3 regions of the Cohnella hongkongensis genome follow, and region 2 is predicted to be linked to each of the others. Evidence: predicted binding sites of a transcription regulator. Region 2 holds the regulator's gene; each other region holds the start of a gene.

Region 1 (10,547 bases), on a different contig from region 2:
CGAATACAAAATCGTCGAGTTTCTGATGTCGAACGCCGGCCGGGTGTTCTCGATCGGTGAAATCTACGAGGGGGTATGGAAGGAGCCGGGCTTTAACGCGGAAAATACGGTAGCCGTCCACATTAGAAATATTCGCGAGAAAATCGAGATCGATCCGAAAAATCCAACCTATTTAAAGGTGGTGTGGGGAATTGGCTACAAAATGGAAAAGTAGATTAAGCTTTGGCGTGTGGGGGTTGCTGGTTACCTTCGGCCTGAGCGGGCTTCTCATCGTATCCACTTACGGCTCGAGCTACGTCCATCGCGACTATTTTCACACGCCGCAATTTCGCCACGAGCTCGACCTTTTTGCTCAATATCTCAACATGTTTGAGCTTAACCATATTCCGCTGGAGAAAGCGAAGCAATCGCTGACGGTAACGCAAGAGGAGATCGAGGAGTATCGCAACGGGTTTGGAAATCTAACGAATCAAATGACCATCCTCAAAGACGAGTATGAACCTCTGATTCATGAAGCCGAATCGGCGAATAACCCAGACGCAGCGGAGATCTACCTGGCGGAACGAGATCGAAAGATCGAGGAGATCGCTCAGATTTTCAAAAGCGACGATTACGCTAGGGCAAAGATTATCGCTGAAAAGGAAAAGAGGGTAGAAGAGTATTACCAAGGAAGAGAGCAGTATTACTTGGATTTTCTAAGCTACAAGGGACAGCTTCAATATTATTTTACAAGCAGCCTGTCCGATCGGGTCTATACGAATCTCGTTCTGGCCGATGGAGAGGCGATGACAAACAAGCTGAACTCCCAGAACATGAAATCGATTTCGAGCTATTCGATCCCCACCGAAAATTCGGAGTCTTTTTATTGGCTGCGCCCATACGATCAACGAGCGGGCTCGCTCATTCCGTTCAAGGGGGAGATTGCGGTCCCTAAGGATTTGCCCTCGTCCAGCTCCCTTTCGATCAAGTACGATAAGTACCAACAAGAACAAATGGGGTTGTGGGCCTATACTTTAGCGAGTATCGTTTCTCTTCTCCTTTGTCTTTTCGCCAGGAAGAAGATCAGGGTTGTGCCTGCCGCAGTCGAAAGTGAGGCGTCCTTTTACAATAAGCTTCCTATCGATGTGCGTGTCGCAGGGATCGTCCTGACAGGCTGGATCACTCTTTATTTCCTGTTTTCCATGACCGATCGGTTCCTTCATGTCGTGAATAATCCCTTCGACTCCGGCTGGAGGATGTTGATCGCCATGGCGGCGGCATCGGCGGGTTTAATGATCACGCTGGCTCAGGGAAAGCTAATGGCGGCGCGAATGAAGGCCTGGCCGTCTATCCAAGAGGAATGGCACAGCGCACTCTTAAATAGGGCTTGGCAGAGTGTAACGGCACTAATACGTCAAGTTAAGAGCAGCTTGAAAGACGCTTTTCTCCAAACGAGCACCGGGGTGCAGTTGTTTATCGTATTAACGATCGTATTCGGTTTAGGTTTAGCGGCGTTAATGACGATCGTGGATCCCTTTTTTATAGCGGTCTATCTTGTGCTGCTTGCGGCCGTTGGGTTCCCTCTCCTGATGGTCCTGATGAAGAAAATCGGGTACTTTAATCGAATCGTGTTAAAGACGAATGAGCTCGCTGTCGGCAAGCTGGGTCCGGATCTGGGGGTGTCGGGAACGTCCGTGCTGGCCACGCTTGCGGAAAACATTAACGTATTAAAGCAAGGAGTATCCAAGCTGCAGAATGAACAAGCCAAGAGCGAACGTCTCAAAACCGAGCTGATCACCAATGTTAGCCATGACCTTCGGACGCCGCTGACCTCTATCATTACGTATACCGAGCTGCTGAAGAAGGAGGAGGTCTCGGACGAGAACAGAATCGCCTATGTGGAAATTATCGATCAGAAGTCGCAGCGGTTAAAGGTTCTGATCGACGATCTGTTCGAGGTGTCGAAAATGGCCAGCGGCAATGTCGAATTAAATAAGGAAAAAGTCGATCTCGTCCAGCTGCTGCAGCAGACGCTTGCAGAATACGATAGCGCGATCAAGGCCTCCAGACTTCAATTCCGGCTGCCCAATATGGAAGCTCCGGTATACGCCTTCGTGGATGGGCAGAAGCTGTTTCGCGTTTTCGACAATTTAATCGGGAACGTCCTGAAGTACTCGCTGGAAAACTCGCGCGTCTATATTACGATCCAGACGTCGGGCGCTCATGTGACAATCTCGTTTAAGAACGTGTCCAAATATGAAATCAGCGAAAATAGGGAGGAGCTGTTCGAGAGGTTCAAACGAGGGGATTCTTCCCGTCATACGGAAGGCTCCGGCCTGGGGCTGGCCATTGCGAAATCGATCGTGGACCTTCATGAAGGCGATCTGACGATTGACGTCGACGGCGATTTGTTTAAGGTCGCGGTTTCTCTAAGGGTGCAGGAGTAGCAGGAACAAAATAGAGGAACGGGAAGTGAAGGCATCAGACTCGCCTTACACTTCCCGTTTTTATCGCACGCGATTCTCTGTCAGCGAATGCCGAGGGCGTTGGGCTTGCGGCTACTGAATTTCAAAGGTCGCATCGCTTCTCTCCTGCGCGGTGCTGATCGGATCGATGCGGAGCTGATAGTCGTAATGCCGGATATAACGAGTCGGGAAGTTGTAGGATTGGAACGACGACTTCGACGAATCCGCCAATCCGGCCACTCGATTAAAGGTAGCGTCCTGATTAAAGAGGGACGTGCCGTCCTTGCGTTCCAATCGCAGCGCGTAGTTGTAATGCCTCAAGTAATAGCCCGGGAAGTTGACCGATTCGAACGAGACGCCGGACGAATTGGCGAGTCCCGGCACGATCCGGAACCTGGAATCGTTGATGGTCGCGATCGGATCCGGATCGATGCGCGCCGCGAATTCGTAGTGCCTGACGAAGTAGTTGGACGGCGAATGCGACTTCAGGCGCTTGATCAGGCTGCCGTCTCCGATATCCAAGCTTCCGTATACGACGGAGTTGCGATTGCTGCCGTTAGGCAGAGCTCCGCTCGAAATGATAAATAGGCTGTGCTGGTCGGCCAGCGGCTCCAGCGCCCTGCTATAGCCGCCCGGAACCGGGCTGCTGACGCGAGTCCAGTTGTTGGCGGCCCCGTTCTCCGAGTTGAGGTAAATGTCCGAGCTGGAATAAGCGGATACGGCGATCGTCCCGTTCGGTCCGGTTCCGGACAGCCACGTGACGTACGGCGAGCTGGTCGGAACGACGCCGTCCCTTGTTCGGAGTACCGTGCCGGGCTGGTTGGCCGCTCCGAAGTTTTCCGGGTTGGAAGAGATTTTGTAGTAAATCGCGAAATTGGCCTCCGGCGCGCCGCCGTACTCGTAAGTATAAATATAATTACCGTTGCCCAGCTTGGCGATGACGGGCATGCCCGGACGTTTGTTGCCGAGCGCGATATCCTCTACGACGGGCCCCCAATTGACGCCGTCCGTCGACGTCTGATGAACGAGCTTCTGGTTGTGGTTCGGATCTCGTTCGTCGGCATAATAAACGATCAGCTTGTTGTTATAGACGAGGGCGAACGGTTCCCACACCGGATCCTCTTGTCCGTTCGGATGCGCCGCTCCTCCCGAGGCGATCGAGCTGACGAACGTCCACGTTTGGCCCCGGTCGGTGCTCTTGTACAGATCCAGCTTCGTTTGCGACAGATTGTTCGGAATCGAGTTGCCGAAGCAGAGAATCGTGCCGGCCGGCATGCTGCCGATCGCCTGCGGAAGCTCGAAGAGGAAGGGCTGATACCTCAATCCCCATCCGTTCACGGTATCGGCGACTTGGGAGATCTGCGTCCAGCTGACGCCTCCGTTCGTGCTTTCATAAATGGGGAAAGTCGGTGTTCCGTTAACGTATCTCTCGAACGTTGCCAGCATTCGGCCGTTGTATATCCCGTTGTGCTTGAGCGTAAGCACGCGCGGATACAGCGACCCCGGGCTAGGATTGGTGTTCGGGGAAGTGTACATCGTCGATGGACCGAAAGCGGAAGCGGTCGAGAAGGCAATCATGCAGGCGAGTACGACCGTAAAGCCGATTCTGGACAACCTGAATATTCTCCTCAATTTTCTCATCCTTCCTCTCGATTTTTTGCAAGCGCTTACGTAATGAATTATAATTGATTTATTTTATACTTTACATAATCAATTTGGTATGTTTTAAAATAAAAATAAGAATGGGGGTGATCGATTATGAAGAAAAAAAACGGTATTTTCAAATACGAACGAATCGAACGCGATATCAAAGATAGAATCGGCAAGGGGGAGCTTCGGCCCGGCGATTTGGTGAAGTCGGAGGCGGAGATGGTGCAGCAATTCCAGGTTAGTAAAATGACCGTTAAGACGGCGATGAACAGGCTGGCGGACGAAGGTGTCGTCGTCCGAATTCAGGGCAAGGGCACCTTCGTCGCTCCTTGCGCGAAAAGATGAGTTGTTCCGCATATGGTTTTAAGAAACTCTAAACTAAAAGGGCTCCATTCTCTCTATCCGCTCGTACGGACCGCTTGTTTGCTCCGCTGCTTATACCCTCTTGAACCTAACGTCATTCAACGAGGGGATCGAATCGATGTCCCTCCGGCACGCGCACACGAAAACACTGCGTTCGGGCGCGGTCGAATGAACGTACCGCCGGCTTAAGCGGATGCTCCTTGCGGTACAGCGGAAACACCCACGACTCGCCGATCTCCCGACTCACACGCGAAAGGACCTCAACTTTCACTCCGAAGCGGGGACTGAGGTCCTTTTTCTCGGTCATTTAAAAATTATAAAATGCGCTATTCTTATCTGAAACCCCTCCGACAAAAGCGCGATTTAGCATCTAGAGGACGCCGACGGCGTTTTTAGAGAAATTCGGCCTTATGCGGGCTCCCCACATGACAAGTCGGCTTCAGGGACGGCACGTTGAGCCTTCGAATAGACGGACGTCTTCATGAAATGTGTCATCCTAATGAACTCGCCCTAGTTTGTGATTTTAATCACAATCCTAATCTGAAAATGGCCTTACAATAAAGACAGAAAGACAGACAGCCAATGAGGATGGTGATCCCGATGTCAACCCATCGATCTCGCGCATCGGCGAATAGGACGATACAGACCAACGGATAATCGAACGTAAGAGAATCTCCGCAACCTACAAACCCATTAGGGAGTGAGCACCATGATGAAATTTTGGAGAGAAAACCGTATCGCCGCAGTCATCGTCACGATAGTCAGATTCGTAGTCGGGTACGCTTGGCTGACGGCCGGATGGCATAAACTGACCGGCGAAACGCCGTTTAACGCGGCAGGCTTCCTGAACAACGCGATTAACAACCCGATCGTCGACAAGGCGACGGGGGAGGCGGTCTACCCGACCTACCAAGCGTTCCTGGAACACTTCGCCCTGCCGAACGTCAAGCTCATTAATATTATGATCCCTTGGGGAGAATTCCTCGTCGGACTGGGCCTCATCCTAGGGACGCTGACGCTGACGGCCGCATTCTTCGGACTGCTGATGAACTTCATGTTCCTCTTCGCCGGAACGGTAAGCACGAACCCTTGGCTCCTGCTTCTGGGCCTGCTGGTCTTCGCCGCCGGAACGAACGCAGGACGCTTCGGACTTGACCGCTACGTGCTCCCGCTGCTTCATAAAGGCGTCGACCGCCTCTTCCACCGCAAGCCGAAAAATCCGACAACCGGAGAAGGGGCGCTGGCAAAGTAAACTCGTCGAAAGACGAGCCGGAGCGCCTGCGGATACAGGGGAATCCTGATCCGCATCGTACAAACCATATAAGTACACGAAAGCCGGCCCGCGGGCCGGCTTTTCTGCGTCTAGAGGACGCCGACGGCGTGTTTGCTTGAGCAGGAAACCGGTCTGCTTCTGGCCGTCGCCAACCGTCGCGTTCCTATCGGCCGCTGTTCGTTTTTCCGGAACCTCACAGTATCCGAAACCCGCGTGACCTGCTATACTTATCTGCATTAACGGCATCGGCTTAATGACAGCGCTTACAGAGTGAGGTGATCCTCCCAGTGTTCACAAGACGGATGATCGGAGGCAGCGTGCGTTCGCAAATTCTCATCCTTCTGCTGGTCTTCATCATTACCCCGACAACGATCATTTCCGTGTTTACCATCAATAAATTTTCCGAGATGATTCATCGCAACGGCATGGACATGATGGAAACCGCTTTGAAGCATTCCAAGGAAAATGTGGCGAGCTTCATGAGCGGAGCGGCGGATGCCGCGCTGATGATCATGACCAATTCGGCTATCATCGATCCCCTGTTGAAGACGGACGGAAGAGGCAGCGTCCAGATGAGAATAACGGCCGCCAATCTTCTCGAGAAGCAGCTCTACGAGCTGAAAATCCACGGGGTCCGCGCCAAGGAGATCGCCATCGTTAACCTCAACGGAGACAAAACCTACTCGGGCAGCAATACGTTTCTGCCCGCCTCGGTTGCCGAACCCGACTGGCAGGACGCCGTAAACCGGCTGGACGGCAAGCCTTACTGGGGAAGCTATACTCATAACGGCAAGTATATTTTCGTCGCTCGCAAGGTCAAGCAGTTCGTCAAGGCGGAGGAGTCCTTCCGCAACCTCGGCTATGTGCTGATCGCCTTCGCCGAGCGGGATTTCTCCAGCATCAATTCGGCGGTTAATCTCGCGAACGGCTCTGAAATTCTGGTCTCCGACCGGAACGGGCTCATGATCTCCGGCACCGACGAAGCCGCGGTCGGCCAATCGCTTGCCTCCGGCACGCTTGCCGGGGCGAGGAGAGGCGGGCAGCTGGATTTGGCGGGCATCTACGAGCCGGGAGAAGCCAATCGGCTGACGGTGTTCGACGACCTCCCCGGCAGCGATTGGAGCCTGATCGTCTCCTCTCCGTTCCAGGAGATGCAGCAGACGCAGACCCGCATCAAGCGAATCATCATGCTGTCCACCGGCCTTTGCGTCGTCGGGGCGTTCCTGCTGGCGGCGCTGCTGGCCCACCGGATGACGCTGCCGCTCAAGAGGCTGTCCAAAGAAGTGAAGCAGCGGATCGCCAGCGGCGACTTCGCTTTCTGGCCGTTGCCGGCGCCCGCGCGGCAGGACGAGATTGCCGGGCTCGGGCAAGGCTTCTATCGGCTGGTAGCGGACTTGAACGAAACGAAAAACCGGATTCACCAGGTGGAGCTGATGAAGCGGGAGGCGGAGTTCGACGCCATGAAAAGCAAGATCAAGCCGCATTTTCTATACAATGCGCTTGAATCCGTGCGCATGCTCGCCGTCGTCAATAAGGACCCCGGAACGGCGGAGATGATCAAGGCGCTCGGCCATCTGTTCCGGTATATCATATCCGACCGGAAAGGCCGTACGACGCTGGCCGACGAGCTGGCGTACCTGATCAGCTATATCAAGCTGCAGAAGCTGAGGTACGAGGAGCGGCTGGACGTTCGGATCGACGTTCCCGAGCCGCTGCAGGACGTCGGAATCCTGAAGCTGGTGCTGCAGCCGCTCGTAGAGAACGCGATCGAGCACGGCATCAACCGCAGACGGGGGGCGAGACGGATCTCGATAACCGCCCGCGAGGACGGCGAGGACGTGCTGATCCGGGTGTGGGACGAGGGGGCCGGCATCGAACCGGAGCGCCTTGCGGAAATCAAGCGCAATCTGGACGATCCGGGCAGCGACAAGGAGCATATCGGGTTGATCAACGTTCACCGCAGACTGCGGCTGCACTTCGGCGAGTCCTACGGATTGGCGATCGACAGCGAGCCGGACGGCTATACGTGCGTGACGGCGAGAATACCGCGAGGCAGACAACAAACCGAAACTCAACGGGAGGAATAGCGATGCATTCGGTTCTTATCGTCGATGACGACGCGATGATCATCAAAGGCTTGGAGCAATTCGTCGATTGGCAGGATATGGGCTTTCGCATCGTCGGAACTGCCAGGGACGGAGAGGAAGGCATCGAGGCGATTCGGACGTTGAAGCCCGAGGTCGTGCTGACCGACATTAAAATGCCGTACAAGGACGGCTTGGACATGATCGAGGATTGTCTTCGGGACGGGATGACGCCTCATTTTGTCGTGCTGACCGGGTTTAACGAATTCGAGTACGCCAGACGCGCGCTCAAGAGCCGGGTATCCGATTATTTGCTCAAACCCGTCGAGGAGAAGGAGCTGGTATCCGTGCTGGGGGGCATTCGGGCGCATATCGAGAGTCTCGAGAAAAACGAGGCGGACTGGAACACCCTGCGATCCGCCGCAACGGAAAGCTTCTCCCTCGTAAGAGGAAAGCTCATTCGGGATCTCGTCTCCGGGGCAGTCTCCCCCTCGTCGATCGGCGAAGACAAGCTGGCGTATTACGATCTCGGTTTGACGGACGCCTGCTACCAGGTGGCACTGCTGCAAGGAGAGGGGCCGCTGCCTGACGAGGACAAGCTGACAGAGCTGCTGGCGGAGGTTTGCAAGCGCAAGGGGATTCGTCTGTACATGGCCTGCGAGGAAGGAGCCGCGACTTTGCTGTTTGGCGGCGGACAGGACCTCGAGCGGCGGGTCGGCGAGTGTTTGGACGAGAGCATGGGGAACATCAAGGAGCGGCTGGGGGCGGCTCCGACGATCGGCGTATCGGAGGCCGGTGTGCTGTCCGGGCTTCCGGAGCTTAGCCGGCAGGCGGAGTTTGCGCTGCGGCACAAGCTGTTCCAAGGAGTCGGCGCCGTCATTGCCTTCCACACGCTTCCGCGGGAGAGCGCGGGTCGTCTGCCGGACCCCGAGGAGCAGGCAAGGCGGCTGCTGGCAGCCGTAAGCGAGAACGACGAAGCGGCTATGCTGGGCGAGCTGGACGAGTTTTTCGAGGAAATCCGCCGCGCGGGACTGGCTCCGCAGGACGTCTATCGCGTCTGCGCCGAGCTGTTATACGAAGTCCGCAAGGCGCTCGGGGAAATCGGGATCGCGCGGGGAAAGCTGGAGGAGGAGGGCGCGTTATCGCCGGACGGGATGAGACGGCACGATACGCTGGCCGGGCGCAGAGGCTGGTTCGGGGAAACGTTCCAGCGCGTTCGGGCACATTTTGACAGAAGCTTCGAGCCTGCCGGCGGCGGACAGATCGACAGCATCCTGTTGTACATGAATACCCGCTACGCGGAGCCGATCGATCTGGACGTCATCTCTAGAACGTTTTTCATCGACCCCAGCTATTTCTGCAAAGTATTCAAAAAAAGAACGGGAGAAACGTATTTGCACTACTTGACCCGGATCCGCATCGACAAAGCTTGCCGACTGCTCGGCAATCCGTCGAACAAGGTGTACGAAATCGCGAGCCGGGTCGGCTACGAGGATCAGAGGTATTTCAGCCAAGTGTTCCGCAAGCATACCGGCATGACCCCGAGCGAGTATCAGCGGAGCAGGACAAAAAATTAAACATACGGGACAACTTTGCCGCATTATCATTTTTCCGCCGAAGGGTTAACGTTGGAGTAAGCGATTTCAGTTCGCGGGCGGCCGCTTCGGGCGGCCTTCGCAGACGAATTGCCAGTTCATCCATCGGAAGGGGAAAACAGATATGAAAGCGTCATCCAAAACGATTGCTGCCCTGCTGGTTCTACTCGGCCTGACCGCGGCGCTGCTCAGCGGCTGCGGAGGCAACGGCGGCTCCGGTTCCAAATCGGGCGAGTCTCAGAACGCGGAAAACGGAACCGGCGGGGACGCCCCGATCTCGTTCAAAATCGCCTCATGGGCCGGTCCCGGAAAAAAAGCCGGCATGGACCTGGTCATCTCCGAGTACAAAAAAATAAAACCCAACGTGAGCATCACCTTCGAAGAAGTCGCCCAGAGCAACGCCGATTTCGACGTCTGGATGGCCGCCCAGCTGGCCGGCAACCAGGAGCCCGAGGTCGTCATGGATTTCAGCTACGATCTACCCTACACCAAATATAACGACAAAGGCTACACCGTGCTGGAGATGAATCCGTACCTGGAGCAGGTAAGCCCTTATACGAATCAAAAATGGGGAGACAGCTTCCGCGACGTCGACCTCAACCTGATGCGCTCCACGCGCAACGGCAAGCTGAACAATATCGCCACCTCGATGGTGACCTTGAAGATCGCGTACAACAAAGACGTCTACGACCAATTAGGGCTGCAGGTGCCCAAAACCTTCCCGGAAATGATCGCCAACTTCGAGGCGATTCGCGAGGCCGGCATCGGCGCGGAGCCGTTCTCCGGGTTTCTCAAGGTCACGTCGGCTTGGGACTGGTTCGCGAGATTCGCCGCCCAGCAGACGCAGGAGCAGTTCGTCAGCCAGATCGACACGCTGTACAAGAACAACAAGTACGAGCAGAACGAGTACGTCAAAGCTGTAGACGAGGGCATCATCGACGTCGCCAAGCCGGAGGTGCGCGGCTTGTACGAGCTGTTCAAGCAGTTCACGGATTACTGGGCGCCCGGCGCGATCGCGATGACGATGACGGAGGCCCGGGACATGTGGCTGCAGGGCAAAGCCGTTCACACGTTCACGATCAATATCGACGCCAAGCCGTTCGCCAGCGACATGAAGCCGCCGTTTAACTGGGATACG
Region 2 (10,547 bases):
ATGGTTTGCGACGTTGAACGACGTGCTCGACGACCTCATCCTGCGTTATCCGCAAGCGACCGCAGACGAAAAAATCGTCTGTCGGCAACAATGGGACATGCTCAAAACGCTAAGTGATGATATGATTGAGTTATGGCTTCAATTCGAGGATAAGATGGGAGCCTTTCGCGATCTTCAGCAGCAAGCCGAGCTTGTCGTTCCCGAGCCGCAAAGAATGCTCGCTTCTTACGTCCGGGGCCAAGGTTATTTTAAGCTGCAGATGTTCAAGCAGGCGTCCGATCAGCTGAAGCAGACGATCGCCGACGACCCGGACTTTTTGTTCGCCCGGCTGTTTCTGGCGATGTCCTTGATGCATCTGAAAAGCTGGAGCGAAGCCCAGAGGCATTTTCAGCTGATTGCCGCCGTTGCGGAAGACAATCGGCTGCGGGCGATCGCTTATAACGCGCTCGGATGCATTCAGGCGGTCTACGCCCATCTGGACCGGGCGGAAACTTATTTTCGCAAAGCTATGGATGCCGATCCCAGCTTTCACGATCCGCAAGCCAACCTTCAGTCGGTGACTCAAGGGAATACTCAAATTCAGCTGCAATTCGGCAGCGCGGAGCTGCAATCGCTCGTGCAGGCGTGACGGAAAGGAAGTCTGGAATGAAATTTGCCGTGCTCGATTTTGAAACGACGGGCATGTCGTCCGACAAAGATGAAATTATCCAAACGGGACTCGCGTTCATTGACGAGACGGGAACCGTTTGTTCCACGTATGCGAGCTTCGTGCGTCCCTCCAAACCGATCCCGCAGGAAATTACCCGCCTCACCGGCATTACCGATGCGGACGTTGCGGACGCTCCGGCGCTGGAGGAGATGCTGAACGATATCGTTCCGCTGCTTCAGGACGTCGTGCTCGTTGCCCATAACGCGGGCTTCGACGTCCATTTCCTGCAGGCCGCCCTCGATCGGAGCGGCTATTTGCCGTTTGCGGGTCGGGTAATCGATACGGTCGATCTGGCCCGGCTCGTCTTTCCGACGCAATCTTCCTTTTCTTTGACATCTCTGACGCAGTCGCTGGGCATTGATCACGACCGGCCGCATCAGGCCGACAGCGATGCGCGGGCGACTGCCGAGCTGTTCAGGCTGTGCGTCGACAAGCTGAGAAAGCTGCCGATGTTTACGCTTCAGCGCCTGAACGCGCTGTTCGATCCCGATCGGCACGATATCGGCTGGCTGATCGCGGACGCGCTGGCCCGGCGAGAGGCCCAGCCGCCGATTCCGGAAGAAGGGATCCACCATTTTCGCCAGTTCGCCATGAATGTCGGAGATTGGAGCGACGAGCAGGCTTCGCTTCGCGAAGAGGAGGAGGCGCCTCCAGCTTCCGACGAATGGACGGACATGGATTTCGAGAGCTATCTCGCGATCGTAAGCGACCGGTTAAAGACAAGATTTCCGGGCTTCGAGCCGCGGGAGGGGCAGGACATTATGTTCCGCGAAGTGCACGAAGCGCTCCGTGAAGACTCCCATCTGCTGGTAGAAGCGGGGACGGGAACTGGCAAGTCGCTCGGCTATTTGCTTCCCGCTCTCTATTATGGACGGAAAGAGGATAAAAAAATCGTCGTCAGCACTCATACGATCCAGCTTCAGGAGCAGCTTCGGGAAAGAGACCTGCCGCTTCTCCAGCAGGTGCTTCCGATGCCCTTCAAGGCGTCGGTGTTCAAGGGCAGAAGCAATTATTTATGTCTCCGGAAGTTCGAGAGCCGGCAGCAAATTCCGGAGCATGCCTTGGGCAAGGAGGATGCGGTCGTTCGCGGCGGCATGACCGTATGGCTCGGAGAGACGACCCGGGGAGAATCGGAGGAGCTGAACGTCGGAGGGCGCAACCGCGAGGAGTGGGCGGCCGTCGCCAGCGACGCGGCCTCTTGCCTGAATCGGGCATGTCCGTGGTTCAGGCGCTGCTTCTACCACAGGGCCCGCCAGGAAGCGGGCAAGGCGGATTTAATTATCACGAACCATGCGCTGCTGTTCACCGATATGAGAGCCGATCATCGTCTGCTTCCCGCCTACGACCGGCTGATCGTAGACGAGGCGCATCATCTGGAGGAAGTAGCGAGCAGTCATCTCGGTCAGAAAACGTCCTATTCCTCCCTGCTCATTCCGCTGCAGCGGATGTGGAAGGACGCTCGAACCGGCCTGCTGCCGCAGTTGATCGGAGACGTGGCTGCGATGGGAACGGAGCGTGCGGGAGCTTGGACGGAGAAGCTGGAGCTGCTTGCGCCCAAGGTTCAAGATATTCGCGAAGCCTGGGATCGCTGGATGGAGGCGCTGTTCGCGATGCTTGCCACGGGGGCCCCTGCCGACGAGACCGGCGCCTTCACGCTGCGAATCAAGCCGGCGGATCTTCCTCCGCAATGGGAAGCGCTGAGCGTAGACGGCAACAATGTCATTCAGCTTCTGTCCGACTTGATACGTCCGCTGGAGAAGCTGGCGGCCGAAATCCGCGAGGAGTCGGACGAGCTCGGCATGCAGGGCTTGCTGACCGACCTGGGCGGCGTGCTGAAGGACTTGGCCAACATTCGCGCCGACGCGCAGTCTTTCGTGACGCTGGGGCGGCCCGAATTCGTTTATTGGGCCGAAGGGAACTCCCAGTACCGCAATCGCTCCGTCAGCGTGTACGGAGCTCCTGCGGACGTGAGCGAGCTGCTGAAGGAAGGCGTCTTCGACAAGAAGTCGAGCGTCGTTATGACGTCCGCGACGCTGACGATCGACAAGTCTTTCAAATATGTGACCGAACAGCTCGGATTGTCCGATGCGGAGAAGAACGGGAGGTTGAGAACGGCGATGCTTCCGTCTCCCTTTCGTTATCGGGAACAGGCGCTTGTCCTTATTCCGCGGGATTTCCCGGCAATTAAAGGCAGGGACGGGGAAGCGGGCTTCGTCCGGGCGCTGATCGATTCGCTTCACGAAACGGCCAGAACGGTGGGCGGCAGAATGCTGGTGCTGTTCACCTCCTACCGGATGCTCAGGAACGTCTACGGCCCGCTTAAGGATCTCCTCGAGCCGGCCGGCATTCAGGTGCTCGGACAGGGCGTGGACGACGGCAGCAGAAGCCGGCTGACGCAGCAGTTCATGAAGCGGCCGGCCTCGGTGCTCCTCGGCACGAGCAGCTTCTGGGAGGGCATCGATCTGCCCGGCGACGCTCTTACCTGTCTGGCGATCGTGAGATTGCCTTTCCAGCCGCCCAACCATCCGGTGGCCGAGGCCAAGTCCGAGAAGCTGCAGGCCGAGAATCAGAATCCGTTCATGAAGCTGTCGCTGCCGCAAGCGGTCATTAAGTTCAAGCAGGGCTTCGGGCGGTTGGTCCGAACGGCCAGCGACAAGGGAATCGTCATTTTGTACGATACGAGAGTCATCGATACGAGCTACGGCAAATATTTTCTGTACTCGCTGCCGGGTCCGAAAATGGAGCATTTGCCGCTAGCCGGCATGTCGGCAAGAATTACGCAATGGCTGCAATCGGAAGAGGACGGGGAAAAACCGTTAGCCGCAGGGCAAAAGAGAGGGGACATGCGATGAAGCCGATGAAAATATCCGAAGCCGTCGTCAGGCGGCTGCCGATTTATTTGCGTTATCTGAACGAACTCAGCCTCAGTCACATTCAGACCGTATCGTCGCAGGACTTGGGGGAGAAGCTGGATCTCAATCCCGCCCAGATCCGCAAGGATTTGGCCTACTTCGGCGAGTTCGGCCGCAAAGGCGTCGGCTATAACGTCGATTACCTGATCGAGAAAATCCGCCAAATCTTAAAGCTGGACAAAACGATGAACGTCGCTCTGGTCGGAACCGGCAATCTGGGCCGCGCCTTGTGCAACTACAACATGTACATTAAAGACAATATGAAGATTGTGGCGGTGTTCGATGCCGATCAGAGCAAAGCGGGCTCCTCCATTAATCATCTTAAGGTTCAGCCGATGCAGGAGCTTGCCGACACCGTTCGGAAGCTCGACATTGCCGTAGGCATCATTACGGTGCCCGCCGGTGAGGCGCAGAACGTCGCCGACCAGTTCGTGGCCGCCGGCATTAAGGGGCTGCTGAACTTTGCTCCCGTCGTTCTGAAGGCGGCCCCCGGCGTTCGCATTCATAACGCCGATTTTACCGCCGAGCTGCTGAGCCTGGCTTATTATATGGACGCTCATGAGGATGAGAGAGAAAGGGAAGTGAAATCATGACCCGGCTGTTGATCAGACAGGGCCTATTCGTGACAGTGGACGAGCAGCTGCCCGTATTCCAGGGCTGGCTGGTTGCGGAGGACGGAATCATCGCCCGGATGGGCGAAGGGGAAGCGCCGCCGGAGGAAGCCGATCAAGCGACAGAGATTGTGGACGGCAGCGGACTGCTGTTTATGCCCGGTCTCGTAAACACGCACGGCCATGCGGCGATGTCGCTGCTGCGAGGAATGGCCGACGATCTCGTGCTGCAGGATTGGCTGCAAAATCATATGTGGCCGACCGAGGCTAAATTTACCGGAGACGACGTCTACTGGGGATCGGCGCTGGCCGCCGCCGAGATGATCAAGAGCGGGACGACGACGTTCGTGGACATGTACGACCATATGCATCGCGTCGCGGAAGTGGTGGAGAATTCCGGCTTAAGAGCCAGCCTGACGAGAGGCGTCATCGGCTTATGTCCGGAAGACGTGCAGAAGGCCAAGCTGGAGGACGCGATCGGATTCGCGCGGGAATGGCACGGGCGGGCGGACGGCCGGATTCGTGTCATGATCTCTCCTCATGCGCCTTATACGTGCCCGCCGGACTATATCTTGAAGTTCGTGGAGGCGGCGCACGAGCTGGATTTGCCGATGCATACCCATATGTCCGAGACGCTGACCGAGGTGGAGCAGAACGTGCGCGACTACGGCTGCCGTCCGGTCGAGCATCTGGATCGTCTCGGCGTGTTCGGAAGACCGACGCTCGTCGCCCACGCGGTTCACCTGAACGACGAGGAAATCGCCTTGCTGGCCGAACGGAAGGTCGCCGTATCCCACAATCCGATCAGCAATCTCAAGCTGGCGAGCGGCGTAGCCCGGGTGCCCGAGCTGCTGAAAGCGGGCGTGACCGTATCGCTCGGAACAGACGGGGCGGCGAGCAACAACAATCTCGACCTGTTCCAGGAGATGACGACTGCAGCGCTGCTGCATAAGGGCGTTAGCGGAGATCCGACCGTCGTGCCGGCGGCGGAGGCGCTTCGCATGGCCACGCTGTACGGGGCCCGTTCGCTTGGGCTGGAAGGCGTCGCCGGACAGTTGAAGATCGGCCTGAAGGCGGACATCATCGCCGTCAACATCGCCCAATCCCATTTCGTACCGCGCACCGATTACGAGTCTCACCTCGTATACTCCGCCAGAGGCTCCGACGTCGTTCACGTATGGGTGGACGGCAAGCAGCTGCTGAAGGACGGCCGATTGACCACACTGGACGAGGAGAAGATCATGGCCGAAGCCGAGGCTTGCTATCGGAGGCTGCGGGCATGAACATGAGCCGAAGCGAAGGCAAGCGAGCGCTGCCTTCTCTTTCTCCCGGCAGATGGCTGATCCTTATCGCCGGCTTTCTTTTGTTCGTCGCCGTATCGTTCGTGCTGTACGTCCGTTCGGCCGATTCCGATTACCGCCGGGGGGAGCAGCAGGCGATCCGTGCCGCCAAAGAGCAGGGCGAATTGGTCCGCGTGGACGAAGTGTACCGGCATACGTGGCAAGATACGGTATGGATCGTGAGGGGCGAGGACGCCGGGGGCGAAGCGTGGACGCTGTTCCTGCTGCAGGAGGAGATCGTCCGGAAAAAGGCGAGCGAGAACATGACCGAGCAGCAGATGCGGGCCAAGTTCGCCGAAGCTCACAGCGCCGAGCCGATCCGGATGATGCCCGCCTGGTTTAACGGCCAGGCCGCATGGGAAATCCGTTACCGGGACGCCGGCGACGAAGAGCGCCAGTCGCTCGAGTTCTATTCTTTCGAGAACGGCTCGCTTATTCGCACTTATGTATTGTCTTCCCAGTAAATGTCCTCGTATCTTTCTTGTCGATGGATAGCCGGAACCGTCAAGGAATTATCCTTGACGGTTCCTTTTCCGTATATATGCCCCTGTGTGAAGCGCCGCGCAGTTGAATGGTCCTATTTGTTCTCAATATGCGAAATAAAATTAAAGGATATTTTGCTCGAATTGCCAGACATCGTCTAACGATTCGTCTATCATTTCCTGATATACTTTTAGTGTACTCGATAGGGCCAAGCCGTTCGTTTGACCTTATTTGACCAGTCCCGATCGCATCAGACAGCATAGAGACACTAGACAAGGGGGATCGGCGAATGAAAAAAATCAGAATTCTGCCCATTACGATAACGGCGGCGCTCACGGCCGCCATTCTGTTCGGCGGATGGTTCGCCTACCGCCATTACGGCATCGAGAAGCCGCTCGACAAAGTCGCGGTCTCGGTACCGGGCGTAGAAGCCGCGGACGTCCATATGACGGGCTCGCTTGTCAAGATCAGCGTAGAGCTCGATGCCGGCGCCAACCTGGGCGAGGTGTACCGGACGATCAAGCAGGACGGGGCCGGAGAGATCGGCAGCCGACAGCTGGAGCTTAAGGTGACGGCACGCGGCAGCGAGCTGCTCGACAAGGCGTGGAGCTATTCCTTGTTCGACGTCGCCGAAGCGATGGAGAACCGCAAATATTCGGGCGTCCGGGAAGCGATGGAGAAGCTCTCGGAGCCATTTCCGGGCGTTACGGCGACGACCGACATCGACGAGAATAACGTCTACGTCTCTCTAAGAGACGGGGACGCGGCGAAATTCGTCGTGCTGCCTCGTCAGCCCGCCATGCTGGGGGTGTGGCCGAATGCGTAAAATCGGAAATTACGGCAGGGAGATGGCCATCGGCTCCATTCTCGTCGCGCTTGTGTTTCTTCTGTACGTAGGTCTGCCTCCGGCCATTCTGGTCATGGGGCTGATTCTGTTCGGGGCGGTCTTTATGCTGTCCCGCTCGCGCGGAGGAATGGCGATGGGGGCGGCCGGAGGCAAGAAGACGGCGATTCGCAAGCCCGAGTTTCTCACCTTCGACGATATCGGCGGCCAGGATCAGCCGAAGCGGGAGCTGAAGGAAGCGCTGGATTTTCTCGTCTACAAGGATAAAATTCAGAAGCTGGGCATACGTCCGCTTAAGGGCATTCTGCTGACCGGACCTCCGGGCACCGGCAAGACGCTGCTGGCGAAGGCGGCGGCGCAGTATACGCATTCCGCCTTTATCGCCGCATCGGGCAGCGAATTCGTGGAGATGTACGTCGGCGTCGGCGCCGGGCGAATCCGCGATCTGTTCAAGGAAGCTCGGCAGCAGGCGGTTAAGCTGAAGCGCAATAGCGCCATTATTTTTATCGACGAAATCGACGGGATCGGGGGCAAACGGGACGGCGGCCAGCATCGGGAGTACGACCAGACGTTGAACCAGCTGCTGACGGAGATGGACGGCGTGCAGGGCGACGAGTCGATTCGCGTTCTGCTCATCGCGGCGACCAACCGGAAGGAATTGCTGGACCCGGCGCTGCTTCGTCCGGGCCGATTCGACCGCCACATTCAGGTCGATATGCCGGACAAGAACGGCAGGGAGCACATTTTGAAGCTGCACGCCCGCAACAAGCCGCTGGACGACGAAGCTTCTCTCTCCAAGGTGGCGGAGGAGACGTTCGGGTTTTCCGGCGCGCAGCTCGAGAGCGTCATGAACGAAGCGGCGATCTATGCGATGCGCGACGAGGCGGAGAAAATTACGGCGGCGCATCTGACGCAGGCGATCGACAAGGTGATGATGGGCGAGCGGATGGACCGCGAGACGACGAGAGAGGAGCGCGAACGCGTGGCGATCCACGAGCTGGGGCATGCGATCGTCGCCGAGACAGTCCGCCCGAACAGCGTCGCGCAGGTGTCGCTTACGCCGCGCGGGCAAGCGCTCGGGTACGTGCGTCATCATCCCCGTCAGGACAGCTACCTGTACACGAAGACGGTGCTGGAGGAGCAGATCATGATCGCGCTCGGCGGAGCCGTCGCGGAGGAAATCTTCTACGGAGGCCGCAGCACGGGCTCCAAGGGCGACTTCGATCAGGCGACCTCCATCGTCAGAACGATCATCGAATCCGGCATGTCCAACCTTGGCATCGTTCATCCCCAGGCGCTGACGCAAGAGCAATGGTCGGCGGAGAACGCCGCTATTCTGGGCGCATTGACGGACAAAACGAGAGAGCTGCTTGAGCGTCGGAAGGCTTCGTTTCAGCTGCTGCTGAACCATCTGGTCAGTGAGGAGACGCTGTCCGGCAAGCAGCTTCGCGATATGCTGGCCCAGGAGGCCGCCTGACGATCGGGGGGCGGGCTGTCCGGCGATACGGACCGGACAGTTCTCCCTTCGGTCATGACCGCGTTCGCGGTTTTACATAATTTTGGGTAAATTTAAGTCGAATCGCGGCCGTAAGGAAGGAAATCGCATTTAAAATATGATAGCATTGAACCGAGTGCGCTTATGAATCGTCTAACGGATTAGAGGTGGCAAGATTGGAGTCTGAGCGGAAATTCGATTTCCTTAAATATATGGTTGAAAGCGACGACAACAAGGGACTGCTGAACGAATTGATGACGGCCTACGGCAAGGAAGTCTGGAATTACGCCTACAGCATCACCCGGAAATGGGATCTCGCCGACGATATTACGCAAGAGGTGTTTATTAAGGTTTTTCGCAATATGCATGCCTTTCGTCGGGACGCCTCGGTGAAAACCTGGTTGCTGACCATTACCCGCAATACCGCGATCGACTTTCAGAGATCCGCTTTTTTCCGCAAGGTGACGCTGTCGGATTTCGTGGAAGACTACGGGGAGCGGCACTCCGTCGAGCAGGACGTGATGGAGAAATCGGCCGTGAACGACATGTGGGCGATGGTTTTGCAGCTGCCTAGGAAATATAGAGAGGTCATCATTTTATACGCTCATCATCAGATGTCCTTAAAGGAGATCGCGCAAATATTGGACGTGACGGAGGGAACGGTCAAGTCGAGAATGTTCCACGCCCGTCAGAAACTATCCAAGATGAAGGAGGCGAACCGCGATGGATGACAAGGAGCTGTTCAGGCAGCTGAGAAGCGGTCCGTTTTCTCGAGAAGGGTTCGACGAGAATCTGAGACGGAAAATCCATGCCAATCTGAACGAACCGCAGCGCGGGGAGAGACGACCGTTCTTCCTGAGGCGAATCGCCGCCGCTTCCTTCCTCCTGGTGCTGGCGGCCGTCGTCGCCGTCTGGGGATGGAACAGCCTCGACGGCAAGCCGGAGCCGGAGGAATTGGCCGTTCCTACGGAACAGGCTCCCTCTACGGCTGGTTTGAACGACGGGGCCGAAGGAAATCCTAACCCGCATTCCGCCGTCGTGATCGGGCTTCGCAAGGACGAGACGAGCGACCGCAGCAGCTATCGGACGATCGTGGTCGCTGCCGAGAACGAGCGGCTGCAGGTGATCGGAAGCGGCTCCGGGATCTGGATGCCCTACGGGCAAAATTTCTGGCACATCGAAGCCGTCGACGATTCGGCGGGCACAGGAGCCCAACAGCTGATCGCCCACAAAAACGGGGTCAAAACGGTTCCGGAAAAAATAAAGGAAGTCTCTCCGGCCCGGATGACGGAGAAGCTTCTCTACGCGGGAGACCATTACGTGTCGATTCTTCTGACGAAGAAGCTGGACTCCGGCGCCCGCGCGCTCGACCAAAGCGAAGTGGTCGTAAATCTGCTGCCGACGTTGGCCCCGGCCAACCGGGCCGCCAACGCAGATGCGCTCGCGGTGGAGAATGTCGCGTTAAACGAGGCTTTGGGCTTCGACCATCCGACGGCGAGGGTGGAGCGGTGGGCTGTCGTCCGGGAGAATAACGCCTGGGTGGCGAAGTCGGCGGCGCGATCCTCCGGAGCGTTCGATCCGGAGCGCATCAAGGAATGGCCGACGGTGGAGGTGCCCCTCGAGAGCACGGACATCGTCAAGGACAAGCCGCTGTCGCTGGCTTGGGAAGAAGTCAAGCGGCTCGAGCCGGAGGCGGTCGACGCCTTCACGTCCCAGGACGGGGACGTCGCCGTCATCGTCTCCGACGATCAGATCCGGCTCGTGCCGTACCGGCAGCCCGAATCGGAAAGACAAACGGTCACGCTGGATATCGACGCCAACGAGTCGGTCGTTATGGTGCAGTGGGCGATTCAAGAAAAGTATGTTGAAAATTGGAAAAAATGGTTCAGAAACTGGTTCTCCGATTCGTCACGGTAGCGGCGATTATGATAAGATGAGAGTACCCGAAAAATAGTTTCGCAAGTGTGAAGTATTTCAATGCGAAACGGGTGCGCTCGTCTTATTCTTATATATAGCGCGAGAATCGCGCAAATAATCGCGGCAACCGGGTGGAGGGAAACAGAAGCATGTTTAGAGTCGTTGGCGTTGTAGGCGCAGGGACGATGGGACAGAGCATTGCCGAGATGCTCGCCGTTAAAGGATTGGACGTACAT
Region 3 (10,547 bases), on a different contig from region 2:
ACGCGGCTCCGCTCCTAAAGCCTCGAAAAAGCCGGGAAGAAAACTCCGCTGGGGCAGGCTCCTGTTTCTGTCGCTCGGTCTGATCATCGTTCTGCTGGCGGGATACGTGGCGTATTTGTATTTCGGCTCCTATAAGCCGAATCTGGCCAAAATCGCCAAGCCGAACGACGGCACCGGCGTCGCCGCCGCGATCCCGAAGGAGGAGCGGGCGCAGGTCAAGCCGATCTCGTTCGTGCTGCTCGGGCTCGACACCCGCAGCGCGACCGGCAGCATGAATACGGACGTGATGATGGTGGCCGCCTTTAATCCCCGGACGAAAACGGCGACGATCGTCTCGATTCCGCGGGACAGCGATTTGAAGGTGGACGGGTATAAGAGGCATAAGGCCAACGGGTATTACGCCGCTTTCTACATGTACGGGAAAAATACGGAGAAGCTGGAGAAGGAGAAGCTTGCCGGATATGCGCAGGACGAAACCCGGCTGCTGCTGTCCCGGTTCTTCGGAATTCCGGTCGATTACACCGCTGTGATCGACTTCCAGGGGTTCGTCGACGTTGTGGACGCCCTCGGCGGCATTCAGGTGACCGTGGATCAGGATATGAGGTATATGGATTCCGTCGACGGCACCGATATTAATCTGGTGAAGGGCGAACAGGAGCTGAACGGGGAGCAGGCGCTGGGCTTCGTTCGCTATCGGCAGTCCAATTCCAACAAAGGCTTCAAGCCGACGGCGGAATCGAGCGACTTTCAGCGCAACGAGCGGCAAAATCAGGTGCTCGGCGCGATCGCCGACAAGATGAAGTCTCTCGGCAGCGTCACGAAGGTCGACGGTCTGCTGAACGCGGTCGGCAACAACCTGCGAACCGACATTCCGGCATCGCAGATCGAGAACATCATTACGACGTACTTCGGCATCAATCGTTCCGATATTCGCTTTATTCCGCTGACGGGCACCTGGAAAAGTCCGTACGTGATCTTGGACGACGACAGGTTCGCGGAAGCGAAAAAGGCGTTGGAGGAGGAGCTCCATCCTGAAGGACGCGGGGGAGCCGCTGCGGCCGGAGCGAGCGGATCGGCCGAATCAGCCGCCGGAGAGCCATAGCGCGAATGGCGCCGCCAGGGAACGCTCCCTGCGGCGCCATTCGTATTTTTTTACGGCTGGAGCAGCGCCCGCCACCGTTCGTAAGTGTCCCGCGCCCTGCCTTGCTCGAGGATCGATTTGGCGGTATAGAGCCCTTCCTCGACGGAGCCGACCCGGTTCGCGAGATGAAGGCGGTACGCCGCGTTCAGCAGCACCTGGTTCATGAACGCCAGGTGGCCTTCTCCGCGAAGAACGGCTTCGGTCGCTCCAATCTGCGAAGCGGCCGTCCACTCGACGTCCGGAACGGGCGTGTCGAGTCCCCACGATTCGGGGCTGACGACGTTCAAGCTGGCGCTGCCCCGCTCTACGATATAAGTGCGCGTAGGCCGGTCGACGAACAGGTCCTCCGAGCCTTCGGCGCCCTGCACGATCAGCGCTTTGCGGTATTCCAGCGCAGTCATCAGGCGGGAGAGGCGATCGAAGACGGTGTTGTGATAGACGCCGAATACGAGATAGGGAGAGCGGCCGTAGTCGATCAGCTTCTCCGCCGTATTCAGCGCCGTTCTCATGCCGAGCTGCTCGCGGATCGGGCGAAGCCGGCCGAGCGGCGGGCACCACCGCTCCGCCGGCGCGTACAGAAGACCCGTCCTCTTCGCCGCCGCTACGATCGTCTCGCGAGGCAGTTCGTCCGGACGAATGCCGAGCTCGCCCAACAGATCGTGCAGCGTGATTCCCCATTTGGGCGGGAGAGAGCCCGCGCCGTGCAAAGTGACCGGCAGTCCCGCAGCGGCGAGAACGAACGCGCATGCGAAGGAGGCGTAAAACGACTTTTTGCGGCCGTCGTAAGGGCCCGCGCAGTCGATTCCTTCCTCGAGCGGCGTCTCCCGCCAGGCGGCTTGTCTGCACGCGTCGACGAACGCATTCAGCTCCTCGACGCTCTCCATTTTGATCCGCTCGGCCATGAGGAACGCGCCGATCTGAGCGGGGGTCGCCCGCAGGCTCATAATTTCCTCCGCCGCTTGCAGGCTTTCTTCATAGGTCAAATCGCGGGCTCCCCGCTTGCCTCTGCCGACTTCCTTTAACCATGCGATCATCTCCGCCTCGTCCCTCTCTCTTTGTTTTCTTGCAGCAGCTGATGCACCTTGACGATCGAAGTGGCGACGTCCACCATTCTTTTGCGCTCGTTCATCGCTTGTTTGCGCAAAATATCGTAGGCTTCGGATTCGGTTACGTTTTTGATTTCGCATAAAATTTTTTTGGCGATATCGATCCATTTTCTCTCTTCGATACGGCCGAGCAGCTGCTCTCTCTCGCTCAGCCACTGCCTTCGCTCCATAAATTGCTTCGCCCCGATGTGAAGAGCCCAATGAATTTCCGAGCCGGTCATGGAGGGCGTCAGCAGGCCGTCGATCGGAATGTCGTCCTCGCAAGCTTCCAGAGATTGGGCCGCGGCTTCTTCGTCGCACCACCAGAGCAGCGGCAAGGCTTTGAACTGAAGCAGGCGGTCGCCCCATGCGTGGATCGAATGGATCGGAAGCTGCATAATCGCGGCATCCGCGTCCCGGATGAGGTGAGCGGCCTGGTCCTTGGAGGAGGTTCCGAATACGAAATAGCCGTGCGAGCGAAGCGTCGATTCGGGGCGTGCCTGAGCAGAAGGGGCAAGCGGCCTCTCTGCCGCCGGAGCGCGGTCGTGAATTACCAACAAGGAACGCATATGTCGACCCCCCCCTCATTTCTGTGGATCCAATCAATATGTCATGTAATCTCACGTAAATTTTATAACATAACGAGGGCTCTGCTGTCTATCGTTCACAATAATAAATTTATGTTAGGTATATTGACGTGAGATCGACCGATATTGTATAGTTAGACCATCAACCTATTCATTTTTATAACGAGGAGTACAACGAGGTACTCGCTCAAGCGGCAATGGAGCCTGCTATTCGGAATTCGCGGAATGACTGATCCGCGAAGCGCGAAGGCGGGCTTTTTAAGTGATTCAGAAAGGGTCAAATTCGCTATCCTTAGATGGATCGCCTCCGACAAAAACGCGATTCTGCGTCCAGAGGACGCCAAAGCCGTTTTTGCTTGAGTTTCAGGCATTCGGGAGGGAGAGGAGAAATGATGATGAATAACGCGAGGAAAAAGCTGGTGCTTGTCGGAAACGGGATGGCCGGCGTGAGGACGATCGAGCATCTGCTGAAGCTGGCCCCTCAAGCGTACGAGGTGACTATTATCGGGGCAGAGCCGCATCCCAATTATAATCGGATCATGCTGTCGTCCGTTTTGGCCGGAGGCGCGACTCTGCAGGAGATCGTCATGAACGACTGGGATTGGTACGAGCAGAACGGCATTCGCCTGCTTGCGGGACATCGGGCGACGAGCCTGGATACGAAAAAGAAACAAGTGACGACGGATCGGGGCGAGGCGCTGGAATACGACAAGCTTATTCTGGCGACCGGATCGAATCCGTTTATGCTGCCGCTGCCGGGCGCGGACAAGGAGGGCGTCATCGCCTTCCGGGATATTAGCGATTGCGAGAAGATGATAGAGGCGTCGAAGAAGATCAGGAACGCGATCGTCATCGGCGGCGGCCTTCTTGGACTGGAAGCGGCGCGGGGATTGCTTCATCTCGGCATGGACGTCTCGGTCGTGCACATTAACGGCTACCTGATGGAAAGACAGCTGGACGAAACGGCGGCGAAAATGCTGCAAAGCGAGCTTGAACGGCAGGGCATGAAGTTCCTGCTTCGCAAAAATTCAAGCGCCGTTCTCGGAAGGAAGCGAGTGACGGGGCTGGCGTTCTCCGACGGCACGGAAGCGAGCGCCGATCTGATCGTGATGGCCGTCGGCATCAAACCGAACGTCGAGCTGGCGAAGTCGGCCGGGATCGAGGTCAATCGGGGAATCGTCGTCAACGACTGGCTGGAGACGAGCGCGGAGGACGTGTACTCGGTCGGAGAGTGCGCGGAGCACCGGGGAATCGCCTACGGACTCGTCGCCCCGCTGTACGAACAGGGAGCGGTGCTGGCCAAGCGGCTTGCCGGAGCGGAGACGGCCGGCTACGAAGGCTCCGTCACCTCGACGAAGCTGAAGGTGTCCGGGGTGGACGTCTTCTCCGCCGGACGCTACGACGAGCCTGCCGGCTCGCGGGCGCTTCGCTATCAGGACGAGGTCGACGGCGTATACAAAAAAATCGTCCTGCAGGACGACAAGCTGATCGGAGCGGTGCTGTTCGGGGATACCGGAGACGGGGCGAAGCTATACTCCGTCATGAAGAACGGGGAGTCGGTCAAGGGCCGCGAGAAGGAGCTGCTGCTGGGCATCGCTCCGGGACAGCCGGGTTCCGATCCGACGGAACGGTTAAAGCAGCTGCCGGACGACGAGATTATTTGCGGCTGCAACGGCGTATCCAAGGGGGCGATCGCGGAAGCGATTCTGAATAAAGGGTGCGCGAGCGTCGGGGAGATTAAAGCTTGCACGAAAGCTTCGGGCTCCTGCGGCGGCTGCAAGCCGCAAGTCGAAGGACTGCTCGCCATCTATGCGGGCGAGAATGCGGTAGACGTCAAGGAAGGCATATGCGGGTGCACGCCGCTGGGCAGAGACGAGATCGTCGCGGAGATCCGCCGGATGAAGCTGAAGAGCATCAAGGAAGTCATGAACGTGCTGGAGTGGAGCCAGCCCGAAGGCTGCTCAAAATGCCGGCCGGCGCTGAACTACTATCTGGGCATGCTGTGGCCGGAAGAGTATAAGGACGAGAAGGAGTCCAAAATTACGAACGAGAGATACCACGCCAACATTCAGAAGGACGGCACGTTCTCGGTCGTTCCGAGAATCTACGGCGGCGTCACCTCTCCGGCGGAGCTGAAAAAAATCGCGGAGGTGGCGGAGAAGTTCGACGTGCCGATGGTGAAATTTACCGGGGGCCAGCGGCTCGATCTTCTGGGCGTGAAGAAAGAGGATCTGCCGAGAATGTGGGAGGAGCTGGATATGCCGTCGGGCCACGCCTACGGAAAAACGCTCCGGACGGTCAAAACTTGCGTAGGCTCGACGTTCTGCCGGTTCGGAACGCAGGACTCCATCTCGATGGGCATTCGGCTGGAGAAGGAGTTCGAACGGCTGAACACGCCGGCCAAGGTGAAGCTGGCGGTGTCCGGCTGCCCGAGAAACTGCGCGGAGGCGACGATCAAGGACTTCGGCGTCGTAGCCATAGACGGAGGCTGGGAGCTGCACATCGGCGGCAACGGCGGCGTCCACGTGCGCGCGACGGATCTGCTGTGCGTCGTGAAGACGGAGGACGAGGTCGTCGAATGGGCGGGAGCGTTCCTTCAATATTATAGAGAAAACGCCCAATGGAACGAACGGACGTCGACATGGGTGGAACGGATCGGCCTGGATGCGGTGAAAGCCGCGCTGCAAGGCAAGGAGGCTCGCGCGGAGCTGTACGCCCGGATCCGCAGGACGCTCGACTTGACGACCGATCCGTGGAAGCAGATCGTCGAGGACGGAACGCTGCGCAAAAACTTCGAGCCTTTGGCGGAAGCTGAAACGGTGTAACTTATTACGAGGACTAAGGCAGGTGCAGGCGGATGAACAAGCTTCTTGTCGGCAACATCGGAGACATCGACTTGAAAGGTTCGCGTACGCTGAACATACGGAACAAGCAGATCGCGCTATTCCGTCTCTCGGACGGGGAAGTGCTGGCGGTCGAGAACAGGTGCCCGCACAAAGGCGGGGCGCTGTCGGAAGGGATGGTGTGCGGCGGCGTCGTTCATTGCCCGCTCCACGATTGGAGGATCGATCTGCGCAGCGGAGCTGTGCAGGAGCCGGACGAAGGCTGCGTGGAGACGTACGAGGTGGAAGTCGATCGCTCCAGCGGCGCGATCTATGTGACGATCGATTCGCTGTCAGGCGCGGAGAAGGGCGCATGAGGCCCGGGATCGTTCATCTCGTCGGGGCCGGGCCGGGAGATCCGGAGCTTATCACCGTTAAAGCGCTCGGACTGATCCGGCAAGCGGACGTCATCGTCTACGATCGCCTCGTCGACGAACGGCTTCTCGGCTGGGCGAGGGCGGACGCCCAGCTCGTCTATTGCGGCAAGGAGCCCGGGCGCCACGCGATGACGCAGGAGCGGATTCACGACGAACTGGCGAAGCATGCGCTGCGGGGGAAAACCGTTGTGAGGCTCAAGGGCGGAGATCCTTATCTCTTCGGCCGCGGCGGAGAGGAGGCGGTCAATCCGTCGCTCGTCATCGTCGGGGAGACGGTGAAGGTGCGGCAGCAGCTCGAACGGCTGGCCGACGAAGCTGCGGCGATGGCCGGGTGAAGGTCTCGTCGGGCGGTCGGGGTCAGCCGGATTACGCACCGCGTCTTCGTGCCGCGCTTCCGGCAGGGACCGGCACTGGCGGCGAAAGTCCGTTGGAAACCGGATAGGGATATGGTATAATGAAGCCAGCACAACCGTTATGGGGGGCTGCGGGTGATCTACGCGAGACCTACTTTGGCCGATCGGATCTTTCAACAAGCCGTCTGCGAACGCACGGACTGCCGTGCGTCTGCAGCCATGACGAAAGCCCAGTGAAATTTTCACTGGGCTTTTTGTCATTTCTGGGGTCTTTCCGCCGGAGGAGTGCCCAGATTTTCCGGCTCTCTCGGGGGAATGATGCTGCGGGGGATTTGCGGAATAAGCCTTCCGACGATATCGGCGAGCTCGTCCGCGAATCCGGAGATCGGACGGCCGTTCTGAACGTCTGCGTGGATTTCCCGTATTCTCTGCCCGATATCGATGTCCGCCGTAACCAGCGCGTCGATGCCGTACGGATCTTTGCGGAACGCTTCGGCCACCGCGTACTTGATCGTCCCGACCTGCGAGCGCTCCATTTTCTCGTCGACGTCGATTCCGACGATCGCGTATCTGCCGAAGACGACGCAGTTGGCATCCTTAACGCCTTCGACGCCGCGGGCCAGCGACTCGAGATGGGCAGCCGTCTGCTGCGGGTTGCGCTGCATGTCGTCCGCCGTCCCGTCCAGAGCTTGAGCCTGAGGCGCGCCTTCGTTCGCCCCCGGGTTCGTCTGCCGGTTGCCGCCGCAGCCGGCGGAACCGAGCGCAAGCAAGATCGCGAGCAGGGCCGCGACCGGGCCGGCGATCGTTCTGTTGAATTTCATCGTTGTTCACCACCCTGGTTGGAGGGATGCCCGGATCGACCGCTTGGAGTCGGCTTCCGCCTCCGTCGAGTCGGTCGTTCGCAGGAAAAGCTTGCTTCTCGTATTGTTCCCTGTCGTCCGTTCACTATGTAAGCCGTGGAGAAAAAACGGAGCTATGGCTCGGCATACGCCCATAAGCTCGAATCGGGAGGGAACGTCCATGAGAAAAATCTATGTTCTGGATACGAACGTCCTGCTGCACGATCCGCTCTCTTTGTACGCATTCGACGACAACGAAGTCATTATTCCCTCCGTCGTTCTGGAAGAGATAGACTCCAAGAAGAGGCTGGCCGACGAGATCGGCCGCAACGCCCGCAACATCTCCAGGGAGCTGGATGCGATGAGAACCCACGGGCCGCTTCATACGGGCGTCCCGCTGCCGGGCGGAGGCTTGCTTAAAGTGGAAATGAATCATCGCCGGTTCGTGAAGGTTCAGGAGTTGTTCGGAGAGATGACGAACGATAACCGGATTTTAGCGGTGGCGTTGAATTATCATATGGAGGAGCAGGAGACGGACGGCCCGCGGCCGGTCGTCCTCGTCAGCAAGGACGTTCTCGTGCGCGTGAAGGCGGACGTGCTCGGAATCGTCGCGCAGGACTACCTCTCCGATCGAATCGCCCCGGCGACGGATCAATATACCGGCCACGCTACGCTGCAGGTGCACCCGTCGGTCATCGACGAATTTTATTCGACGCGGTCGTTAAGCATCAAATCGCTCGGACTGAAGACGAAACTTCACCCGAACGAGTTCGTCATTCTTCGGGACGAGATGGGCACTTCCAAATCCGCGCTTCTCAAAGTGACGCCCGACGGCCTTCGCCTGGAGCCGCTGCATATGAGCAACGACCCAGTATGGGGCATCACCGCCCGCAACGCCCAGCAGCGCATGGCGCTGGAGCTGCTGCTCAGCGACGACATTCCACTCGTCACGCTGACAGGACGCGCCGGAACGGGCAAGACGCTGCTAACGCTGGCGGCCGGGCTGATGAAGGTCGAGGACGAGCATAAGTTCAAGAAGCTGCTGATCGCTCGCCCGGTCGTTCCGATGGGCAAGGACATCGGCTATTTGCCGGGAGAGAAGGAGGAGAAGCTGCGCCCGTGGATGCAGCCGATCTACGACAACCTCGAATACTTGTTCGACACGAAGCGAGCCGGAGACCTCGATAAAATATTGATGGGCATGGGAAGCATTCAGGTCGAGGCGCTGACGTATATTCGGGGCCGGTCGATTCCCGGACAGTTCATCATCATCGACGAAGCGCAAAACTTGAGCAAGCACGAGGTCAAGACGATCGTCTCCCGCGTCGGCGAGAACAGCAAAATCGTGCTTCTGGGCGATCCGGAGCAAATCGACCATCCTTATTTGGATTCGCAGAGCAACGGTTTGACCTATCTGGTGGAGCGCTTCAGGGAAGAAGGAATCAGCGGCCACATTACACTAGAGAAGGGCGAACGCTCCCGATTGGCCCAGTTGGCCACGGAGAAGCTGTAACCGATCGATCGCAACGTGCCGTTCCTGTCGGCGGGGACGGCTTTTTTTCGCGCCTTCGGTGAAGCGCTTCCGGAAAAGGGGAGACAGGCCGCGCGCGGCCTGTTATCATGAAGCTAGCGATGTTTAACGATACGACGAAAAAGGTGAGGTTGTGGCGCGTCGAAAGCTGGCCCTGGTGTTTCTTCTGCTGTGCGTCATGGTGTTGCTGCTGTCGCCGTGGGCGGATGCTCCGACTTCCACCTCGGTTCCCGTCGTCGCTCCGCCGGGCGGGGCGGCCCTCGTCGAGGAGCCCGAGCAGGCGGAGGAGGTAGCCCGATTGACGATCGAAGTCGCGCTTGAGGAGCCGGAATTCCGCGCTCTGTCCGACCGGAACGACGATTTTAAGTCCCGAAATCCCGGCATCGAGGCGGAGCTGCGAAGAGTCGCCCCCGAGCAGGCCTACGACGCATTCCGGCGAGCCTCGGAGCTGGAGGAGGCGGCCGACGTTATGCTGTTCCGCAACGAATGGGTGGCGGAGTTCGCATCGGCCGGCCATCTGTTTCCGGCCGATTCGGCGTTCGTCGGCAAGGCGCTTGGCGAGCAGTTCGAGGCGCTGTCCGGACCGCTGAAGTGGAACGGATATTTGTGGGGCGTTCCGCGCGATATGGACCCGCACGTGCTGGTTTGGAACTCGGATCTGCTGCGGGCCTGGCTCGGAGAGGACGCCTCGCTTCCGCTGACGCCGGAGCAATGGGAGACCGCGGCGGCCGGCGCCGGAGCGGAGGAAGGCGGAGGGGCGGCCTGGCTCGCCATCGACCCCGCCGATCCGTTCGCGCTGCTGGCGTGGGTGGAGAACTACGCGCAGACGCGAACCGACGAGCTGTGGACGCAGGAGAGCGAGCCTTGGGAAGGGACGGAGCGTGGGCAGGCGCTGGCGCTGCTGGAGAGAAACAGGGAGAGCGTGCGGTTCGAGCGGGATGTTCGCGAATCGATTCGGGCGCAGGCCCAGGGCCAAGTGCTGGCGGCCGTTATGCCTTACTCGGAGGCGATCCGGCTCGCTCCGCCCGGCGAAGACGGGGAAGGCCGGCCCGAGCTGGCCATCGACCACAGCGGCTGGAAGCTGCCGTTCGTATGGCCTCGCGGCAGCAGCTTCGTGATCTCCTCCCGCACCGAAGCGGAGGAGGCGGCGGCCGCCTGGATCGCGGAGATGACGGGCGAGCAGGCTCAGCTGTCGAATCTGGAGGAGCAGGGGAAGCTGCCGGTTTTCAGCTCGCTGTACGAAGCCGACCGAAGGCTGGCCGACCTGCTTGCGGGCAGATCCGGGCAGGCTTTCCCGGATCAGGCTCCGCTGCTGTACGGTCCGGAAGCGGTTCGGCGGCTCGACGAGGTCGGCCGGCTGTGGAGCCGCTTCGCCGGCGGCGAATTGACGCGGGAGCAGTGGGGAGAGGAATGGCGCATGGCGATGGAAGGCTGAAGTCAGCCTCCGATCGCCAGATCTACGGTCAGCACGCCGTCCTCCATCTCCACGCTGCGCGCCTTGACGTATTTAATGAGCTTCTGCGGGTAGAAGCCGAGATCGAACTCTCTTTCCAGCTCGGCCCGCGTCGTATCGGGCAGGGACAGCCCGTTGAAGATCAGCGTGTCGACGTGAAACCGGATGGCGTTCTCCGGCTCTTCCTCGATCGTGTACCGGCCCTGAATCGTCACCTGCAGACGGCCGTTGTCTCCCTCCATCGTCAGCAAGCCGTCTTCAAACCGGAAGGAGAAGTCGTCGAAGCGACTGTCCTCCGA

What was found. The regulator Rex, encoded in region 2, represses fermentation and respiration genes when NADH is low (regulators of the CRP and FNR family bind a similar motif). The targets are predictions, from matches to a motif close to TTGTGAAATATTTCACAA.
Region 1: ACFO3S_RS26595 (DoxX family membrane protein) is a predicted target of Rex. The motif match lies at 4,973-4,990, and genes of this name have one in related genera.
Region 3: nirB (nitrite reductase large subunit NirB) is a predicted target of Rex. The motif match lies at 3,069-3,086, and genes of this name have one in related genera.

The regions. Positions count from the first base shown of each region.
Region 1 is NZ_JBHSEP010000031.1:35,435-45,981, forward strand. Features, by position in the region: gene ACFO3S_RS26575 (response regulator transcription factor) at 1-214, shown strand, start outside; gene ACFO3S_RS26580 (sensor histidine kinase) at 192-2,426, shown strand; gene ACFO3S_RS26585 (AbfB domain-containing protein) at 2,538-4,058, opposite strand; gene ACFO3S_RS26590 (GntR family transcriptional regulator) at 4,203-4,439, shown strand; gene ACFO3S_RS26595 (DoxX family membrane protein) at 5,167-5,709, shown strand; gene ACFO3S_RS26600 (cache domain-containing sensor histidine kinase) at 6,018-7,817, shown strand; gene ACFO3S_RS26605 (response regulator transcription factor) at 7,820-9,391, shown strand; gene ACFO3S_RS26610 (ABC transporter substrate-binding protein) at 9,534-10,547, shown strand, end outside.
Region 2 is NZ_JBHSEP010000003.1:400,183-410,729, reverse strand. Features, by position in the region: gene ACFO3S_RS07355 (hypothetical protein) at 1-628, shown strand, start outside; gene dinG (ATP-dependent DNA helicase DinG) at 646-3,561, shown strand; gene ACFO3S_RS07345 (redox-sensing transcriptional repressor Rex) at 3,558-4,214, shown strand; gene ACFO3S_RS07340 (amidohydrolase) at 4,211-5,515, shown strand; gene ACFO3S_RS07335 (cell wall elongation regulator TseB-like domain-containing protein) at 5,512-6,036, shown strand; gene ACFO3S_RS07330 (hypothetical protein) at 6,345-6,881, shown strand; gene ACFO3S_RS07325 (AAA family ATPase) at 6,883-8,376, shown strand; gene ACFO3S_RS07320 (RNA polymerase sigma factor) at 8,571-9,125, shown strand; gene ACFO3S_RS07315 (hypothetical protein) at 9,118-10,311, shown strand; gene ACFO3S_RS07310 (3-hydroxyacyl-CoA dehydrogenase family protein) at 10,461-10,547, shown strand, end outside.
Region 3 is NZ_JBHSEP010000009.1:123,466-134,012, forward strand. Features, by position in the region: gene ACFO3S_RS14130 (LCP family protein) at 1-1,102, shown strand, start outside; gene ACFO3S_RS14135 (anthranilate phosphoribosyltransferase) at 1,153-2,175, opposite strand; gene ACFO3S_RS14140 (ANTAR domain-containing response regulator) at 2,172-2,795, opposite strand; gene nirB (nitrite reductase large subunit NirB) at 3,209-5,638, shown strand; gene nirD (nitrite reductase small subunit NirD) at 5,671-6,012, shown strand; partial or broken gene ACFO3S_RS14155 (uroporphyrinogen-III C-methyltransferase) at 6,009-6,314, shown strand; gene ACFO3S_RS14160 (YhcN/YlaJ family sporulation lipoprotein) at 6,683-7,246, opposite strand; gene ACFO3S_RS14165 (PhoH family protein) at 7,446-8,777, shown strand; gene ACFO3S_RS14170 (extracellular solute-binding protein) at 8,929-10,230, shown strand; gene ACFO3S_RS14175 (coiled-coil domain-containing protein) at 10,233-10,547, opposite strand, start outside.